Regions from separate parts of the Bacillus sp. KNSH39 genome, predicted to be linked through region 1. Evidence: a T-box and tRNA genes for the amino acid it is inferred to sense, from the RefSeq annotation. Region 1 holds a T-box; the other regions hold tRNA genes.
What was found. The T-box of region 1 lies ahead of metG (methionine--tRNA ligase). A T-box ahead of a tRNA ligase gene usually reads a tRNA of that ligase, here a tRNA-Met.
Positions count from the first base shown of each region.

Region 2: it encodes a tRNA-Met, which carries the amino acid that the T-box ahead of metG (methionine--tRNA ligase) is inferred to sense. The anticodon was not compared.
Region 3: it encodes a tRNA-Met, which carries the amino acid that the T-box ahead of metG (methionine--tRNA ligase) is inferred to sense. The anticodon was not compared.

Region 1 covers NZ_JBQXYO010000001.1:3,397,981-3,403,605, forward strand. Annotated here, with positions in the region: gene ACUL40_RS17495 (EamA family transporter) at 1-387, shown strand, start outside; gene ACUL40_RS17500 (hypothetical protein) at 455-709, shown strand; gene metG (methionine--tRNA ligase) at 751-2,385, opposite strand; T-box leader at 2,436-2,706, opposite strand; gene ACUL40_RS17510 (class I SAM-dependent methyltransferase) at 2,821-3,639, shown strand; gene ACUL40_RS17515 (methyl-accepting chemotaxis protein) at 4,054-5,625, shown strand, end outside.
Region 2 covers NZ_JBQXYO010000001.1:3,919,385-3,925,009, forward strand. Annotated here, with positions in the region: gene mazG (nucleoside triphosphate pyrophosphohydrolase) at 1-918, shown strand, start outside; gene ACUL40_RS19995 (RNA-binding S4 domain-containing protein) at 933-1,208, shown strand; gene yabP (sporulation protein YabP) at 1,267-1,575, shown strand; gene yabQ (spore cortex biosynthesis protein YabQ) at 1,572-2,225, shown strand; gene divIC (cell division protein DivIC) at 2,222-2,581, shown strand; gene ACUL40_RS20015 (S1 domain-containing RNA-binding protein) at 2,669-3,154, shown strand; tRNA gene ACUL40_RS20020 (tRNA-Met) at 3,314-3,387, shown strand; tRNA gene ACUL40_RS20025 (tRNA-Glu) at 3,401-3,472, shown strand; gene spoIIE (stage II sporulation protein E) at 3,732-5,625, shown strand, end outside.
Region 3 covers NZ_JBQXYO010000001.1:4,107,930-4,113,554, forward strand. Annotated here, with positions in the region: rRNA gene ACUL40_RS21135 (23S ribosomal RNA) at 1-2,013, shown strand, start outside; rRNA gene rrf (5S ribosomal RNA) at 2,064-2,179, shown strand; tRNA gene ACUL40_RS21145 (tRNA-Met) at 2,192-2,268, shown strand; tRNA gene ACUL40_RS21150 (tRNA-Asp) at 2,272-2,347, shown strand; gene tsaE (tRNA (adenosine(37)-N6)-threonylcarbamoyltransferase complex ATPase subunit type 1 TsaE) at 2,522-2,995, shown strand; gene tsaB (tRNA (adenosine(37)-N6)-threonylcarbamoyltransferase complex dimerization subunit type 1 TsaB) at 2,976-3,668, shown strand; gene rimI (ribosomal protein S18-alanine N-acetyltransferase) at 3,682-4,125, shown strand; gene tsaD (tRNA (adenosine(37)-N6)-threonylcarbamoyltransferase complex transferase subunit TsaD) at 4,125-5,141, shown strand; gene ACUL40_RS21175 (ABC-F family ATP-binding cassette domain-containing protein) at 5,622-5,625, opposite strand, start outside.

The DNA of each region.
Region 1 (5,625 bases):
GCTACGGATGTTCCGCCTTATACGAAAAGCTTCCTTATGACAACAAGCGCTACTCTTATCGTATGCCTATTCTTTCCGCCAACCTTTTTAACAGACGGTGCTTTGCAAGCCGGTCTATGGAAATATGCTTTCTTCCTCGGATTATTCGGCGTTGTTGTACCTGTCATTTGTTTTTCAATCGGTGTACCAAAGGTTGGAACAGGGCTTGGTACAATATTAGGTGCAGCTGAATTACCAACTGCTATTATTGCTTCTATTACACTTGTACATGAAGTCGTAACGTTCATGCAGTGGATTGGAATTATTTTCATATTAGTTGGGATCTTCACTCCTCAGCTGCTTACGGCTAGGAAAGAAAGGAAACAAAATCGCGTGCATAGCGCTTGAAAAAATACAGAATTTATATAAAAGATATAACTACAATTAAAATAAGTAAATTTATCTGGAGGTATAAATGACTATTTTAAGCATCGTATTTTTTGCTATTATGTGTATCTTCTTCCTAATAAGATATATGAAAGAAAAGAAATTTTACGATTTACTTCTCATTCCCGTTTGTATATATGCAGGAGCAGTGAAAACTCCTTTCGTAGAGTACTTAAACTTTAATACTACATTTAAAATAACGTATGATATTGCAGCTATTATTCTTGTAATCCTTGCTGTACTTTTCTTTTTGAAAGATAAGAAAGAGAATCATACTGCATAACAAAAGACCTTTCATTTACTTGAAAGGTCTTTTTCTCTATCTCATTTTACCGCTCCATACAGCTTCTCTATCTCATGCTCAATTTGTTTTACATCGATTCGCTCAAATAATGGCTGTACGCTATCAATTCTACTTGGCAACGTATTTTGCGGTTCCCAATTTCGTTTCACAATCGACAATGTGTTTCGAACTCTTTCACTTGAAAATGGTAAAAACGGTTCAAGGAGATTTGCAAAATTAGCGATAAGATACACACAGTTATAAATCGTTTCTTCACATGAAACTGGATCATCTTCTCTTTGTTTCCAAGGCTGCTTTTCATCAAAGTATTTATTTGCAAAACGTACTGCATCAAATATTGTTTCTAGCGCCACCTTAAATTTAGTTTGCTCAATCGCCTCTCCTACACGCTTATATAATCCTTCTACTTTATCTTTCAGCTCTACCTCAATACTCCCCTTCGGCACGATACCACCATAATATTTTTCGATAAACTTTAATGTCCGGTTCACAAAGTTCCCGTATGCACCTAATAATTCACTATTATGACTGTAAATAAATTCCCGCCATGAAAAATCAGTATCGCGATTTTCTGGTGCGTTGACGGTTAAAAAGTAACGAATAGAATCTGGATCATAGCTTTCTAATATGTCAGGCACCCATACTGCCCAATTTTTACTTGTAGATAATTTTCTTTTTTCAACTGTTAAATATTCATTCGAAACGATATGACGCGGGATTGCTTCCTCCCCTATTCCAAGTAATACCGCTGGCCAAATGACGGAATGAAACGGAATATTATCCTTTCCGTGCACATAATATGTTTTCGCTTCGCTATCCCAAAACTCTTGATCATCTTTCCCTGTTTCTTCAGCCCAATGTTTACTCGCTGAATAATAGCCTGTCACTGCTTCAATCCATACGTAAATTTTCTTATCTTCATACCCTTCTACTGGAATTGGTACCCCAATTGGTAAATCACGTGATACGGCCCTATCTAGTAATCCTTCCTTTACATATCTCTCTGTTAGTTGAATCGCATTGTCGCGCCATGTCCCTGTTTGCTTGGCAATTTCTACAGCCCTTTTAATTTGCTCCTGAAATGTATGCAATGCGAAATAGAAATGCTCTGTTTCCTGTACGGATGGTGTACTACCACATAACTTACATTTCTTTTCTAACAAATCGAGTGGATCTAAAATAGCAGAACACGCATCGCATTGATCTCCTCTTGCTGCTTCATGGCAATGTGGACATATTCCTTCTACATAACGATCCGGTAAAAACTGCGTACACGTTTCACAATACGCTTGTTCCACTATTTTTTTATAAATATGTCCTTCTTCTAATAAACGTAAAAAAACATTTTGAACCGTTTCATGATGGTGCTCACTATCTGTACGTGTATAGCAATCATAAGTAAAACCAAGGCTACGAAAACATCGCTGGAACTCTTCATGATACTGATCAGCAATTTCCTTCGCTGTCACACCTTCTTGTTTTGCTCTAATTGCAATCGGTGTTCCATTACAATCACTTCCCGAAACATACAACACATTCTCACCTTTGGACCGGTAATAACGTGCTAAAATATCTCCAGGTAATAAACTCGCAATATGGCCAAGATGTAATGAACCATTCGCATACGGCCAAGCGCCCCCAATAAAAATACTCATCTTACATTCCTCCTTTAAAATATAAAAAGCCCCACCCCTATCTTAAAAAAGATAAGGGCGGGGCTGTATAAACAGTCGCGGTACCACCTTATTTCGCCAATTACTCACATAATTAGCCTTAACAAGTACGGAGCTCTATGCTCTTATACTGTGGTTTTGATAACGAGTACCAACTCTCGTCGCCGCCTACTATTATCATTTGATAAGTTCAGGACGAAGCTCAAAGGCCATTGTTCAAATGAATATTCTTGCTTCTTCTCAGCTACCGAAGCTCTCTGGAAAGAATGTGTTCATCCTACTTTTCCTTTTCAACGCTTTTACGTATAACAAGTATTGTACGACTTAATCACAGAAAAATCAAACTTTTATCCAGAACGAAAAGGAAATCCCACCCTCCCGCCGAATACCTATACGTTCACAAAAGGAGTGATAACATTGAACCAAAAACAACTAAGCACTATAAATGAAAAAAGCTGGAATACAGCTGCTTATGAAGCTTGGACGAATCGCCATGGGGCGCCAGAGGATTATGCAAAAAAAATTATGGAAGATCCCACACGCGAAGTAGCACATTATTTACCTTACATACAATCTCCAAAAGGAAAACGTATTATTAACTTACTCGGCTCAAAAGGAAATAAAGGTGTTGCTCTCGCTCTTTTAGGCTCTGACGTAACAGTTGTTGATATTTCAGCAAGTAATGCAAAATATGCAAATGAACTTGCGGACGCAGCAGGTGTCTCTATCCAGTATGTCGTTTCTGATGTATTAAATGTGCAGCTCTCCGAATCATTTGATATCGTATTGCTGGAACTTGGTGTACTCCATTACTTTCTAGATTTAAAACCACTCTTTCAAAAAATTGCTACTTTACTTAAGCGAGATGGAATGCTTATACTTCGTGACTATCATCCTGTTTACACAAAATTATTAGGAGTCGACCACCCATCATTTAAGGCCAATGGAAATTATTTCGATGAAGAATTAATTGAAGATGATGTTGCTTATAGCATCCTTCTTACAGAAGCACAGAAAGAATCGCTACCTAAAACAACCATCCGTCGCTGGACGCTAGGAGAAATCATTACAACACTTGCGGAAGAACGTTTTAAAATCGAAAAACTAGTTGAAGAACATGGATCTCATCAAAGATGGGTCTTTCCTTCTACTGCACCAGAAGGAATCGAAGAACGTATCCCTGGTCTATATACAATAATTGCGACAGCATGCAAAAAAGGATCCCTTCACGGATAGGATCCTTTTTGCATGCTCACGCATATAAGTTGAGGTTGGAGATTACCATAATTCTGTAGAATAGGACACAAGATATTTCAACATTTCGTCTCTGACTTACGTCGTCAAAAAGGGGTATGACCAACATAACGAAGAGTAATGTTTTTAGTTGATACTGATAATCGTTATCAACTAATTAGAAGTATACATGATGTCATTTCAAATTTCAATAGCATTTCTAATATTTATTTATGAATTTTATGATATGCAAATGTATACATTTTAAGAACTTTTTCTAATACTAATCTGACTCCTTCCATTATCTGCTATAATTTTCATTGAACAGATTAATAACTTCATAATAATGTTTTTATTAATTTTGTTTTAAATATCTATAAATCATAATAAACAGTTTAAATGAGGGTAGGGGTAACGATGAAATATGTTAGTATTCGAAAAAAACTACTGTTCACACTCTTAAGCATTTCTTCTTTATTTAGTATTGCTCTTATTGTTATTCTTTCATTCGCCATGAATCAAGCAAGTGAAATCGAAACGTTAAAAAATGATGTATCAAAAAGAGCGACGATTTTAAAAGAACGTGGCGATTGGTTCCAAGCACAAGTTGCTGGTTTACAAGAATATTTGCTATCACATGATCAAAAAGGATTAGATAAGTTCAATCGAGAAGGGAAAAAATTAGCTGATACTAGAGAGAAAGTAACAAGTGACAAGAAGCTCCCAGAAGGAATGAAAGAAGCTATTTTAATGGGTGGAAAATGGCGTAGCGTCATAGATAATGAGGTACTACCTCTTGCGCGTGAAGGAAAATGGGACGAAGCATCCAAAATTGCTTTATCACAAACAGATTATGTAAATGATCTTTTAGGTCGTTTTAATAAATATACAAATGAAGAGAATGAGAAACGTGACGCATTAATTGCTGATGTCGAGTCTTCTTCATCACTTATTCAATATATTATTTTCTTCTCACTTATTACATGTACATTAACGTCTATCTTATTAGCATGGTGGTTCTCTGGTAAACTCGTTAAACCAATTCGACAAATTGATGAGAAGTTAAAAGAATTAGCTTCTCAAGACGGAGATTTAACGGCTAGATTACACGTAACAAGTAAAGATGAAATTGGTGACATTGCAAATTCCTTTAATCAAATGCTCACTAACTTACAGCATATAATAAAACAAGTTCAACAAACATCAACAAGTGTAAAAGAAGCTTCCGAAAATGTATTTATCGAAACAACCGCTTCTATGGAAAATACCGCAAGAATCCAAGAAACTATGAATGCTCTTGAACACAATATTCGTTCACAAGTTTCTAGCATTGAAGAAAGTTCAACCGCAATGGATGACATGGCAACGAGTGTTCAGCGTATCGCTGAGTCCGCCTCTTCTGTTACTAGTTTAGCTGTCACAACTTCAGAAAAAGCAGATGATGGGAATAAAGTCATTGAGAAATCTATTACACAAATGCATACAATTAACGAAGCTGTTAACGCTACATCACAAGTAGTTGAGCGACTCATTACACATACAAACCATATTGATACTGCACTTCAATCTATTTCGAATATCGCTGAGCAAACAAATTTGCTCGCTTTAAATGCTTCTATTGAAGCAGCTCGTGCTGGTGAACACGGCAAAGGATTCGCTGTTGTTGCCGATGAAGTTCGAAAACTTGCTGAACAATCTCAACTAGCCGCAACTGACATTAACCATTTACTTCATCAAATTCAAGCTGATACAAAAATAGCAAATGATATGATGACACAAGGTCAAGCAGAAGCTTCTGAAGGAATTACGGTTATTCGTACCGCCGGATCTTCATTCTCAGAAATTGTTAACCACATTAACAAAGTCTCTACACAAATGCAAGAAATGTCTGCAACTGCTGAAGAGATGGCTGCAAGCTCTGAAGAAATGAACGCAGCTTTAAATAATATCGCTTCTATTTCAAACGAAGTTGCTGCAGAAACATCACAA
Region 2 (5,625 bases), 520 kb from region 1:
GATTATGAAGTGTATATCGTAACAGCTGCAGGAACTTCATTTGAACAAGTAAAGAAGGTACCGTTGTACATGTTAGATCATGAAACGGAATTGAATAATTTAACGAGTGTGTACGTGCCGCCAGTTCAGGAGCGTGCGTCCTTGTATCAACAGTTTGATGTTCTTAGAGAAATTATTGCGGAACTTCGTGGTCCAAATGGTTGTCCGTGGGATAAAAAGCAAACACATCAATCATTAAAGAAATATTTAATTGAGGAAGCTTATGAAGTGTTGGAAGCAATCGATGAAGAGGATGATGATCACTTAGTAGAAGAATTAGGTGATATATTATTACAAGTTATGCTTCATGCTCAAATCGGAGAAGATGAAGGTTGGTTCTCTATAGATGATATCATTCGAACTCTATCTGAGAAAATGGTTCGTCGTCATCCGCATGTGTTTGGAAATACGGATGTAAACAGCGCTGATGAAGTGATTGCAAATTGGGAAGAAATTAAAAAACAAGAAAAAGGATTCGTGAAAGAATCTGTTTTAAATGGCGTTCCAAAAAGTTTGCCGCAGTTACTACGCGCCTATGAAATTCAGAAGAAAGCTGGTAAGGTTGGATTTGATTGGGTTGATGTGCAACCGATGATAGAGAAAGCTTTGGAAGAATGGCAAGAGTTCCAACAAGAGGTTACAAATATGGATGAGGAAAAGATGCTGGGTGAGTTTGGTGATTTACTATTTGCATTTGTTAATATAGCTCGTCATTACAAAATAGATCCAGAAGAGGCGTTACGTTCAACTAATGAGAAATTTACTGGTCGTTTTTTATACATGGAGGCAAAAGTAGCTGAAATGAATAAAGAGATGAAAGATTTATCATTAGAACAGTTAGATGTTTTATGGGAAGAAGCGAAACAAACAGAGCGTTAATAGGGGGATTTGATATGCGTCTAGATAAGTTTTTAAAAGTATCACGTTTAATTAAAAGAAGAACATTAGCGAAAGAAGTAGCTGATCAAGGAAGAATATCTATTAATGGCCAAGTGGCAAAAGCGAGTTCTGATGTGAAAGTAGCTGATGAATTAACAATTCGTTTTGGTCAAAAAATAGTGACTGTGAAAATAAATGAATTAAAAGAAACAACTAAAAAAGAAGATGCAGCAAATATGTATAGCTTAGTTCGTGAAGAAAAAGTAAAAGCGGAAGAAGGCTTGTTCTAAAATCATGTATCCCCTCATACATTACTATTAGCTAGTAAAAACCTATGGGGGGATTTACGTGAATAATGGTTACTCACCTACGTCTTCTAATCAACAAAATGTTTCTGTAGAGCATGACATTATTATGCGTGGCAGGCGTATAATTGATATTACCGGTGTGAAGCAGGTAGAGAGTTTTGATAGCGAAGAGTTTTTACTAGAGACCGTAATGGGTTTTTTAACGATTCGTGGTCAAAATTTACAAATGAAAAATTTAGATGTGGAAAAAGGTATTGTGTCGATTAAAGGGAAAGTTAATGAGATGCTGTATATTGATGAAAATCAAGGGGAAAAAACTAAAGGTTTCTTTAGTAAGTTGTTTAAATGAGCTTAACAATTCAGTTGTATACAATGCTTTCAATGATTGGAATGGGTGCTTGGATTGGAGCGTCTTTAGATACATATCAACGTTTTTTAAAGCGCCAAGAACGTAAACGTTGGCTTGTATTTATACATGATATATTATTTTGGATTGTCCAAGCATTATTCGTCTTTTATGTATTGCTTCTCGTAAATGAAGCTGAGCTACGTATATATGTGTTTTTGGCATTATTATGTGGTTTTGCGGCATATCAAAGCTTATTGAAGGCACTATACATGAAGCTGTTAAATTTTCTCATCTATATTTTTATGCAAACAACATATTTTTTTGTTCGAATTATACAGCTACTCATGATAAAACCTGTTATTATTATAGCGCAGCTATTTATTGCATTTATATTATTCTTATTTCGTATACTGCTTTCAATTGGACATGTGTTATGGAAAATGGTGATTTGGATATTACTTTTCATATGGAAAGTTTTTTTCTGGCCTGTTCGATTTATTGCTTCGCTCATATGGAAACTTCTCCCTAATCGTGTTAAACTTTTTATAGTGAAACATATAGGGTTCCTGCAATATATAGCAAAATTGAAGGGACATATCTTCCAACTATGGGAGCATATAAAAAAGAAGTTAGGGGGACCTCGGAAATGAGGGAACTGAGACAAAGAACAATCGAAAAACAGAGTCCAAATCCTGTTAAAGAGCATATAATACAAACGGATGAGAACAGGAAGCGACTTTATCGCCGTTTAGCGGTTTTTCTTGTCTTTACTTTTACAATTATTGCGAGTATTAGTGTAACGTTTTATCAACAAAACAGTTCCATTAAAGCAAAAGAAGCAAAAGTTAAGGACATGAAAAAAGAACTGGATTCATTAACGAATAAAGAAAAAAGTCTAAAAGACGAAGTTCAAAAGTTAAATGATGAAGAGTACGTATTAAAGATTGCTAGAAGGGATTATTTCTTCTCTGGTAAAGGGGAGATAATTTTTCCTGTTTCTAAGTAGAGTATGTCTTATTGACACTATATTTTAGGATTATATATAATAAAGTAAAATTTGACTTTTTAACCACTAAGGAGGAGCATTTTTTTTATGTCAATCGAGGTAGGCAGCAAGTTACAGGGTAAAGTAACAGGTATTACAAATTTTGGGGCTTTTGTGGAGCTGCCAGAGGGCTTAACGGGTCTTGTTCATATTAGTGAAGTTGCTGATAACTATGTAAAAGATATTAACGATCACTTAAAAGTGGGCGACCAAGTAGAAGTAAAAGTTATTAATGTTGAAAAAGATGGAAAGATTGGTTTATCTATCAAAAAAGCGAAAGAACGTGAAAAAACAGAAGGAGATCGTCCACGTGGTGAATACCAACGCGGTGGTGATCAACAACGTTCTGGACGTCCACAACGTAATAATCGCTCTTTCAACAGAGATAATCGCGGTGGCGGTAACGACCGAGCTCCGAAAGAAACATTTGAGCAAAAGATGGCACGCTTCTTAAAAGATAGCGAAGATCGTTTAACTTCTTTAAAGCGTAACACAGAGTCTAAACGTGGTGGCCGTGGCGCGCGTCGCGGATAATAAGGACGTTTAGTTTTTAACATATAGAGAGGTACCCAGAGTAATGTCTCAGGGTGCTTTTTTATATGTAAAAAATATTTTCAAAAAAGTTTTTGAGATGTATTGACTTTAATTAGTATCTGATGTAAGATACTAATTGTCCGTTAAATAAGACGACATGGCGGTGTAGCTCAGCTGGCTAGAGCGTACGGTTCATACCCGTGAGGTCGGGGGTTCGATCCCCTCCGCCGCTATATTTAATTTAACGGCCCGTTGGTCAAGTGGTTAAGACACCGCCCTTTCACGGCGGTAACACGGGTTCGAATCCCGTACGGGTCATCTAAAAAGATCATGCAAATTTGCATGATCTTTTTTTGTTAAATAAATTAAGATATACAACACTTCTACAAAATCACCCTATATTTTCTGAATGTTTAATTAAAATATCGAAAATAACTTACATACCCTGTATATCTGTAGAGTTATTTCGAATAAAAAGTCGAACGATTATAAAAGTGAAAACTGTTGTTTTGACAAAAAAACCAACAATCATCTTTTATAATGACAGTAATTAAACTATGCAGGTGGTGTTAAAAATATGCCTAAAGCAGGAAGGAATACTATGAATACAAGTGCATTGGCAATGAATGAGAGTCAGCTTGATGGAATAAAGTGGACGAGTAAGTTGCGAATGAAATTTGAGCAAGTTTTCTTTAGATGGGGATTTATTATTGTTGTTATTGGTTTTCTTTTGGGACGAGCATATATATTAACAAATATTTTACCGTTTGCACTGCCATTTTTTGCTGCTGTTTATGTTATGAAGCGGGATAAGATGCCGCTAGCATTTTTAGCTCTAATGGGAGGAGCTCTTTCAGTATCGATAGATAATTTGTTTTTTACCTTTGCATCTATCTTTACCTTCTTCATTTATAATATCTTCTTTAGTCGATTTACACGTAAAACTGTTGGACTTGTTCCATTTCAAGTATTTATCTCCGCATTAACCGCACACTTAGTTGTTGTATATTTTGCACAACAAACTGTCACCATGTACGATTTACTCGTTAGTACCATTGAGGCTGGGCTTAGTTTTGTATTAACTATGATATTTTTACAAAGTGTCCCACTTTTAGTGGAAAGGAAAGGAAAACAACAGGCATTAGAGACGGAAGAAATTGTTTGTTTGATTATATTACTAGCATCTGTTTTAACGGGTACAACAGATTGGTTTGTATATGATGCTTCTATTCAACATATTTTTACAAGGTATTTAGTGCTAGTATTTGCATTTATTGCGGGTGCTGCCACAGGGTCTACAGTGGGGGTTGTAACAGGACTAATATTAAGTTTAGCAAATGTGTCTAGCTTGTCTCAGCTTAGCCTTCTTGCTTTTTCTGGATTGCTTGGTGGATTGTTAAAAGAAGGAAAGCGTTTAGGTGTTAGTTTAGGTTTATTAATTGGGACAAGCTTAATTACATTATATGTAGACAAACAGACAAATATTGTAACAACTTTAATTGAGTCAGGTGTAGCGATTGTTATCTTCTTATTAACACCGAAGCTTGTTTTGGATCGTATTGCTAAATTTATGCCAGGTACACAAGAGCATTCGCAAGATCAACAACAATATTTAAGAAGGATGCGTGATGTTACAGCAAATAAAATCAACCAATTTGCAAATGTATTTGCTGCTTTATCTAATAGCTTTTCTGTATATGGGTATGTAGAGGAAGAAGATAAAGAGACAGAAGCAGATTTGTTTTTGAGTACAATTACTGCGAAAACATGTCAAACATGCTTTAAAAAGGATCAATGCTGGGTAGTGAATTTTGATAAAACGTACGATTATATGAAACAAATAATGAATGAAACGGAAGAAGGAACCCTGCAACATAATCGTAAATTAGTTCGTGAGTGGGACAAGCATTGTGTGAGAGGGAAAAAAGTGACGGATTTAGTAGCCGGTGAATTAGATCACTTCTATGAGGGACAAAAATTACGAAAACAAATGAAGGAAAATCGTAGAATAGTAGCGGAGCAACTATTAGGTGTATCAAAGGTTATGGAGGATTTTGCTAAGGAGATACAACGAGAGCGTGAAAATCATCAAGTGCAGGAAGAACAGATTATGCAAGCGTTCCGAGATTTTGGTGTCGAAGTAGAGCATGTTGATATTTATTGTTTAGATAGAGGAAGTATTGATATTGAAATGTTAATTCCAGTTGCATCTAATGAACATGGTGAGTGTGAAAAGTTAGTTGCACCGATGCTTTCAGATATCCTTAAAGAAAATATTGTCGTTAAACATGAAGAAAAGTCTTCTTATCCAAATGGCCATAGTTTAATATCATTTGGTTCGGCGAAGACGTATTCTCTTGATACAGGATTGGCTACAGCTGCAAAAGGCGGTGGATTTGTTTCGGGTGACTCTTATGCGATGATGGATTTAAGTGTTGGTAAATATGCACTTGCGATTAGTGATGGTATGG
Region 3 (5,625 bases), 710 kb from region 1:
AGCACTGATTGGACTAGGGGTCCTCATCGGATTACCGAATTCAGTCAAACTCCGAATGCCAATGACTTATCCTTAGGAGTCAGACTGCGAGTGATAAGATCCGTAGTCAAAAGGGAAACAGCCCAGACCGCCAGCTAAGGTCCCAAAGTGTGTATTAAGTGGAAAAGGATGTGGAGTTGCTTAGACAACTAGGATGTTGGCTTAGAAGCAGCCACCATTTAAAGAGTGCGTAATAGCTCACTAGTCGAGTGACTCTGCGCCGAAAATGTACCGGGGCTAAATACACCACCGAAGCTGCGGATTGATACCAATGGTATCAGTGGTAGGGGAGCGTTCTAAGGACAGTGAAGTCAGACCGGAAGGACTGGTGGAGTGCTTAGAAGTGAGAATGCCGGTATGAGTAGCGAAAGACGGGTGAGAATCCCGTCCACCGAATGCCTAAGGTTTCCTGAGGAAGGCTCGTCCGCTCAGGGTTAGTCAGGACCTAAGCCGAGGCCGACAGGCGTAGGCGATGGACAACAGGTTGATATTCCTGTACCACCTCTTTATCGTTTGAGCAATGGAGGGACGCAGAAGGATAGAAGAAGCGTGCGATTGGTTGTGCACGTCCAAGCAGTTAGGCTGATAAGTAGGCAAATCCGCTTATCGTAAAGGCTGAGCTGTGATGGGGAAGCTCCTTATGGAGCGAAGTCTTTGATTCCCCGCTGCCAAGAAAAGCTTCTAGCGAGATAAAAGGTGCCTGTACCGCAAACCGACACAGGTAGGCGAGGAGAGAATCCTAAGGTGTGCGAGAGAACTCTGGTTAAGGAACTCGGCAAAATGACCCCGTAACTTCGGGAGAAGGGGTGCTTTCTTAACGGAAAGCCGCAGTGAATAGGCCCAAGCGACTGTTTAGCAAAAACACAGCTCTCTGCGAAGCCGTAAGGCGAAGTATAGGGGGTGACACCTGCCCGGTGCTGGAAGGTTAAGGAGAGGGGTTAGCGTAAGCGAAGCTCTGAACTGAAGCCCCAGTAAACGGCGGCCGTAACTATAACGGTCCTAAGGTAGCGAAATTCCTTGTCGGGTAAGTTCCGACCCGCACGAAAGGTGTAACGATTTGGGCACTGTCTCAACCAGAGACTCGGTGAAATTATAGTACCTGTGAAGATGCAGGTTACCCGCGACAGGACGGAAAGACCCCGTGGAGCTTTACTGTAGCCTGATATTGAATTTTGGTACAGTTTGTACAGGATAGGCGGGAGCCATTGAAACCGGAGCGCTAGCTTCGGTGGAGGCGCTGGTGGGATACCGCCCTGACTGTATTGAAATTCTAACCTACGGGTCTTATCGACCCGGGAGACAGTGTCAGGTGGGCAGTTTGACTGGGGCGGTCGCCTCCTAAAGTGTAACGGAGGCGCCCAAAGGTTCCCTCAGAATGGTTGGAAATCATTCGTAGAGTGCAAAGGCATAAGGGAGCTTGACTGCGAGACCTACAAGTCGAGCAGGGACGAAAGTCGGGCTTAGTGATCCGGTGGTTCCGCATGGAAGGGCCATCGCTCAACGGATAAAAGCTACCCCGGGGATAACAGGCTTATCTCCCCCAAGAGTCCACATCGACGGGGAGGTTTGGCACCTCGATGTCGGCTCATCGCATCCTGGGGCTGTAGTCGGTCCCAAGGGTTGGGCTGTTCGCCCATTAAAGCGGTACGCGAGCTGGGTTCAGAACGTCGTGAGACAGTTCGGTCCCTATCCGTCGTGGGCGTAGGAAATTTGAGAGGAGCTGTCCTTAGTACGAGAGGACCGGGATGGACGCACCGCTGGTGTACCAGTTGTTCTGCCAAGGGCATAGCTGGGTAGCTATGTGCGGAAGGGATAAGTGCTGAAAGCATCTAAGCATGAAGCCCCCCTCAAGATGAGATTTCCCATAGCGTAAGCTAGTAAGATCCCTGAAAGATGATCAGGTTGATAGGTTCGAGGTGGAAGCATGGTGACATGTGGAGCTGACGAATACTAATAGATCGAGGACTTAACCATATAATATGTAGCAAATGTTATCTAGTTTTGAAGGAATATACCTTCAATAGTTTGGTGATGATGGCAGAGAGGTCACACCCGTTCCCATACCGAACACGGAAGTTAAGCTCTCTAGCGCCGATGGTAGTTGGGACCTTGTCCCTGTGAGAGTAGGACGTCGCCAAGCTATTTATATTGTCGCGGGGTGGAGCAGCACGGTAGCTCGTCGGGCTCATAACCCGAAGGTCGCAGGTTCAAATCCTGTCCCCGCAACCAAATGGTCCCGTGGTGTAGTGGTTAACATGCCTGCCTGTCACGCAGGAGATCGCCGGTTCGACCCCGGTCGGGACCGCCATTTCATATAAAGAAAAGAACGAAACAAGTTGTTTCGTATTTTTTTATTTGTTTTAACAAAAAACTAATAAAGACAGTCAAACTATCCTTAGGACAACTCCTAAGGACTTTTTTATATATTCAAAACCTGTATAATAAAGAGCAGAGAACATTGTGAGTAAAGTAGGTGAAGTCTGTGAGTAAATATGAAGTAACAACAAAATCTTCTGAGGAAACACAAAGGTTATCAGAAAAACTAGGTGAGCTCGTAGAGGCACAAGACGTAATTATTTTAGAAGGAGATCTTGGAGCTGGTAAGACGACTTTTACAAAGGGACTAGCAAAAGGTCTTGGAGTGAAAAGAGTTGTAAATAGTCCTACCTTTAATATCATTAAAGAATATAAAGGAAGATTACCGCTATATCATATGGACGTGTATCGCTTAGCAGAAAGTGAAGAGGACTTAGGCTTTGATGAATATTTCTACGGTGAAGGAATTACGGTAGTAGAATGGGCTCATTTAATAGAAGCATATTTACCGAATGAAAAGTTACAAATTAGTTTATTCCATGCTGGAGATGACACAAGAAAAATTATACTCGAGCCAATTGGAGATCGCTATATTAGATTATGTGAGGAGCTATTACAAGATGAAAGTACTAGCAATTGATACTTCAAATTACGTAATGGGTGTATCCCTTATTGAGGAAGAAAACGTAATTGGGGAAATCATTACAAATTTAACAAAAAACCATTCTGTACGTCTTATGCCAGCTGTAGAGAAACTGTTAAAAGAATGCGGTGTAAAACCGAAGGAATTAACTAAAATCGTTGTAGCTGCTGGACCTGGATCCTATACAGGTGTTCGTATAGGCGTGACAGCGGCGAAAACATTAGCTTGGTCACTTCAAATACCAATTGTAGGTGTATCAAGTTTAGAGGTAGTAGCTGCAAACGGTGCTAACTTTAACGGGTTAATTTGTCCTTTATTTGATGGAAGACGTGGGCAAATTTATACTGGGTTATATACATATGAAGGAGAGCAGTTAACTTCAATAGAAGAAGACCGAATTATTCTTATTGTAGACTGGTTGCAAATGTTAAAAGATAAAGGACAGCCTGTTTTATTTATCGGTAACGATGTTAAATTGCATAAAGAAACAATTATAGAACATTTAGGTGATCAAGCTGTATTCGCTCCATTTACTAAAAATAACCCAAGACCAAGTGAGCTAGCATTCTTAGGATTACAAAAAGAAGAACAAGATGTGCATACGTTTGTTCCAAGCTATCTTCGTTTAGCTGAAGCTGAAACAAAGTGGTTAGAAAGTCAAAACAAGTAGGAGCTTGCAGAAGATGGATATGATATTTAGAAAGATGGAGCTTGATGATATTGCTCAAATTGTAGCTATTGAAGAAGCGTCTTTTTCAACTCCTTGGACTGCAGATGCCTTTCACCGTGAATTAACGATGAATGAACATGCACATTATATTGTGTTAGAAAAAGATGGTCGTGTAGTCGGGTATTGTGGATTGTGGATAATTATTGATGAATCACATATAACAAATATAGCTATTTTGCCAGAATACCGAGGTCAAAAGTTAGGAGATGCCCTATTGAAAGCAGTTATTTCTGAAGCGAAAGAACTAGGGGTAAAAACAATGACACTTGAAGTACGTGTATCAAATGAAGTAGCAAAGCAGTTATACAGAAAATACGGATTTCAAAATGGTGGGATTCGTAAACGATACTATGCAGACAATCAGGAAGATGGTCTCGTAATGTGGGTGAATATATAATGGAAAAAAATACGATTATACTTGGTATTGAAACAAGTTGTGATGAAACAGCAGTAGCAGTTGTTAAAAATGGAACGGAAATTATTGCGAATGTCGTTGCATCACAAATTGAAAGTCATAAGCGTTTTGGCGGCGTTGTACCAGAGATTGCATCCCGTCATCATGTAGAAGAAATTACAGTTGTGTTAGAAGAAGCTTTAAAGGAAGCAAATATCACATTTGATGATATTGATGCAATTGCTGTAACAGAAGGTCCTGGTTTAGTAGGAGCACTTCTAATTGGAGTAAATGCAGCGAAGGCAGTAGCGTTTGCACATGATATTCCGTTAGTCGGTGTTCATCATATTGCTGGTCATATTTATGCGAACCGTTTAGTAAAAGAAGTTCAATTCCCGTTATTATCACTTGTTGTATCTGGTGGGCATACAGAACTTGTTTATATGAAAGAACATGGTTCATTCGAAGTAATTGGTGAAACACGAGACGATGCAGCTGGAGAAGCATATGATAAAGTAGCTCGTACGTTATCTATGCCATATCCAGGTGGTCCTCATATTGATCGCCTTGCACATGAAGGAGAACCGACAATTGATTTGCCTCGTGCATGGCTAGAACCGGATTCGTATGATTTTAGCTTTAGTGGATTGAAATCAGCAGTTATCAACACTGTGCATAACGCAAAACAGCGCGGTATAGAAATTGCACCAGAAGATTTAGCAGCAAGTTTCCAAGAAAGTGTAATAGATGTACTTGTAACGAAAGCAGCTCGTGCAGCAGAAGCTTATAATGTAAAGCAATTACTTCTTGCTGGTGGAGTAGCTGCTAATAAAGGACTTCGTGCGCGATTAGAAGAGGAATTTGCACAAAAAGAAAACATTGAATTAATTATTCCGCCGCTATCTTTATGCACAGATAATGCAGCGATGATTGCAGCGGCAGGGACAATTGCTTATGAACAAGGTAAGCGTGCAACATTAGCCTTAAATGCAAATCCAGGATTAGATATTGAAGCATAGTTATACACATAATTAACCACAGGTTGTGGATAAAACCCATATTATCTGTTGATAATGTGGGTTTTATTGTGTATATAAAATGTTGATAACTTTTTTATTGACTGTGGATAATGTGGAAAAGTTATTTTGATGTTTATTTTATAAAGGTGGATATGTGTATAAACTTGTGGATAAATAGGTTGATGTCAGACCTTTGAATTTGTTCTTTTTCGGGAAATAAAAAGCAAGAAGATATCCCCGAAAAACATTTTGAAACATCTCCCCATTATAGAAGATGCTAATATTGTCAATCTTTGTCGTTAAAACGATATTTCGTGTCGAATTGTTAATATATATAGGGTTACAATAGATATATTTAAAAAATCGTTAGTATATTCTAAGTTACGATAGATATATTCAAAAAATTGTTTAAGTAATAAAAAAAGATGTCACATAGTCAAAAGTCCTGACTTATGAGACATCTTCCTTATTTAAATATGCTTAT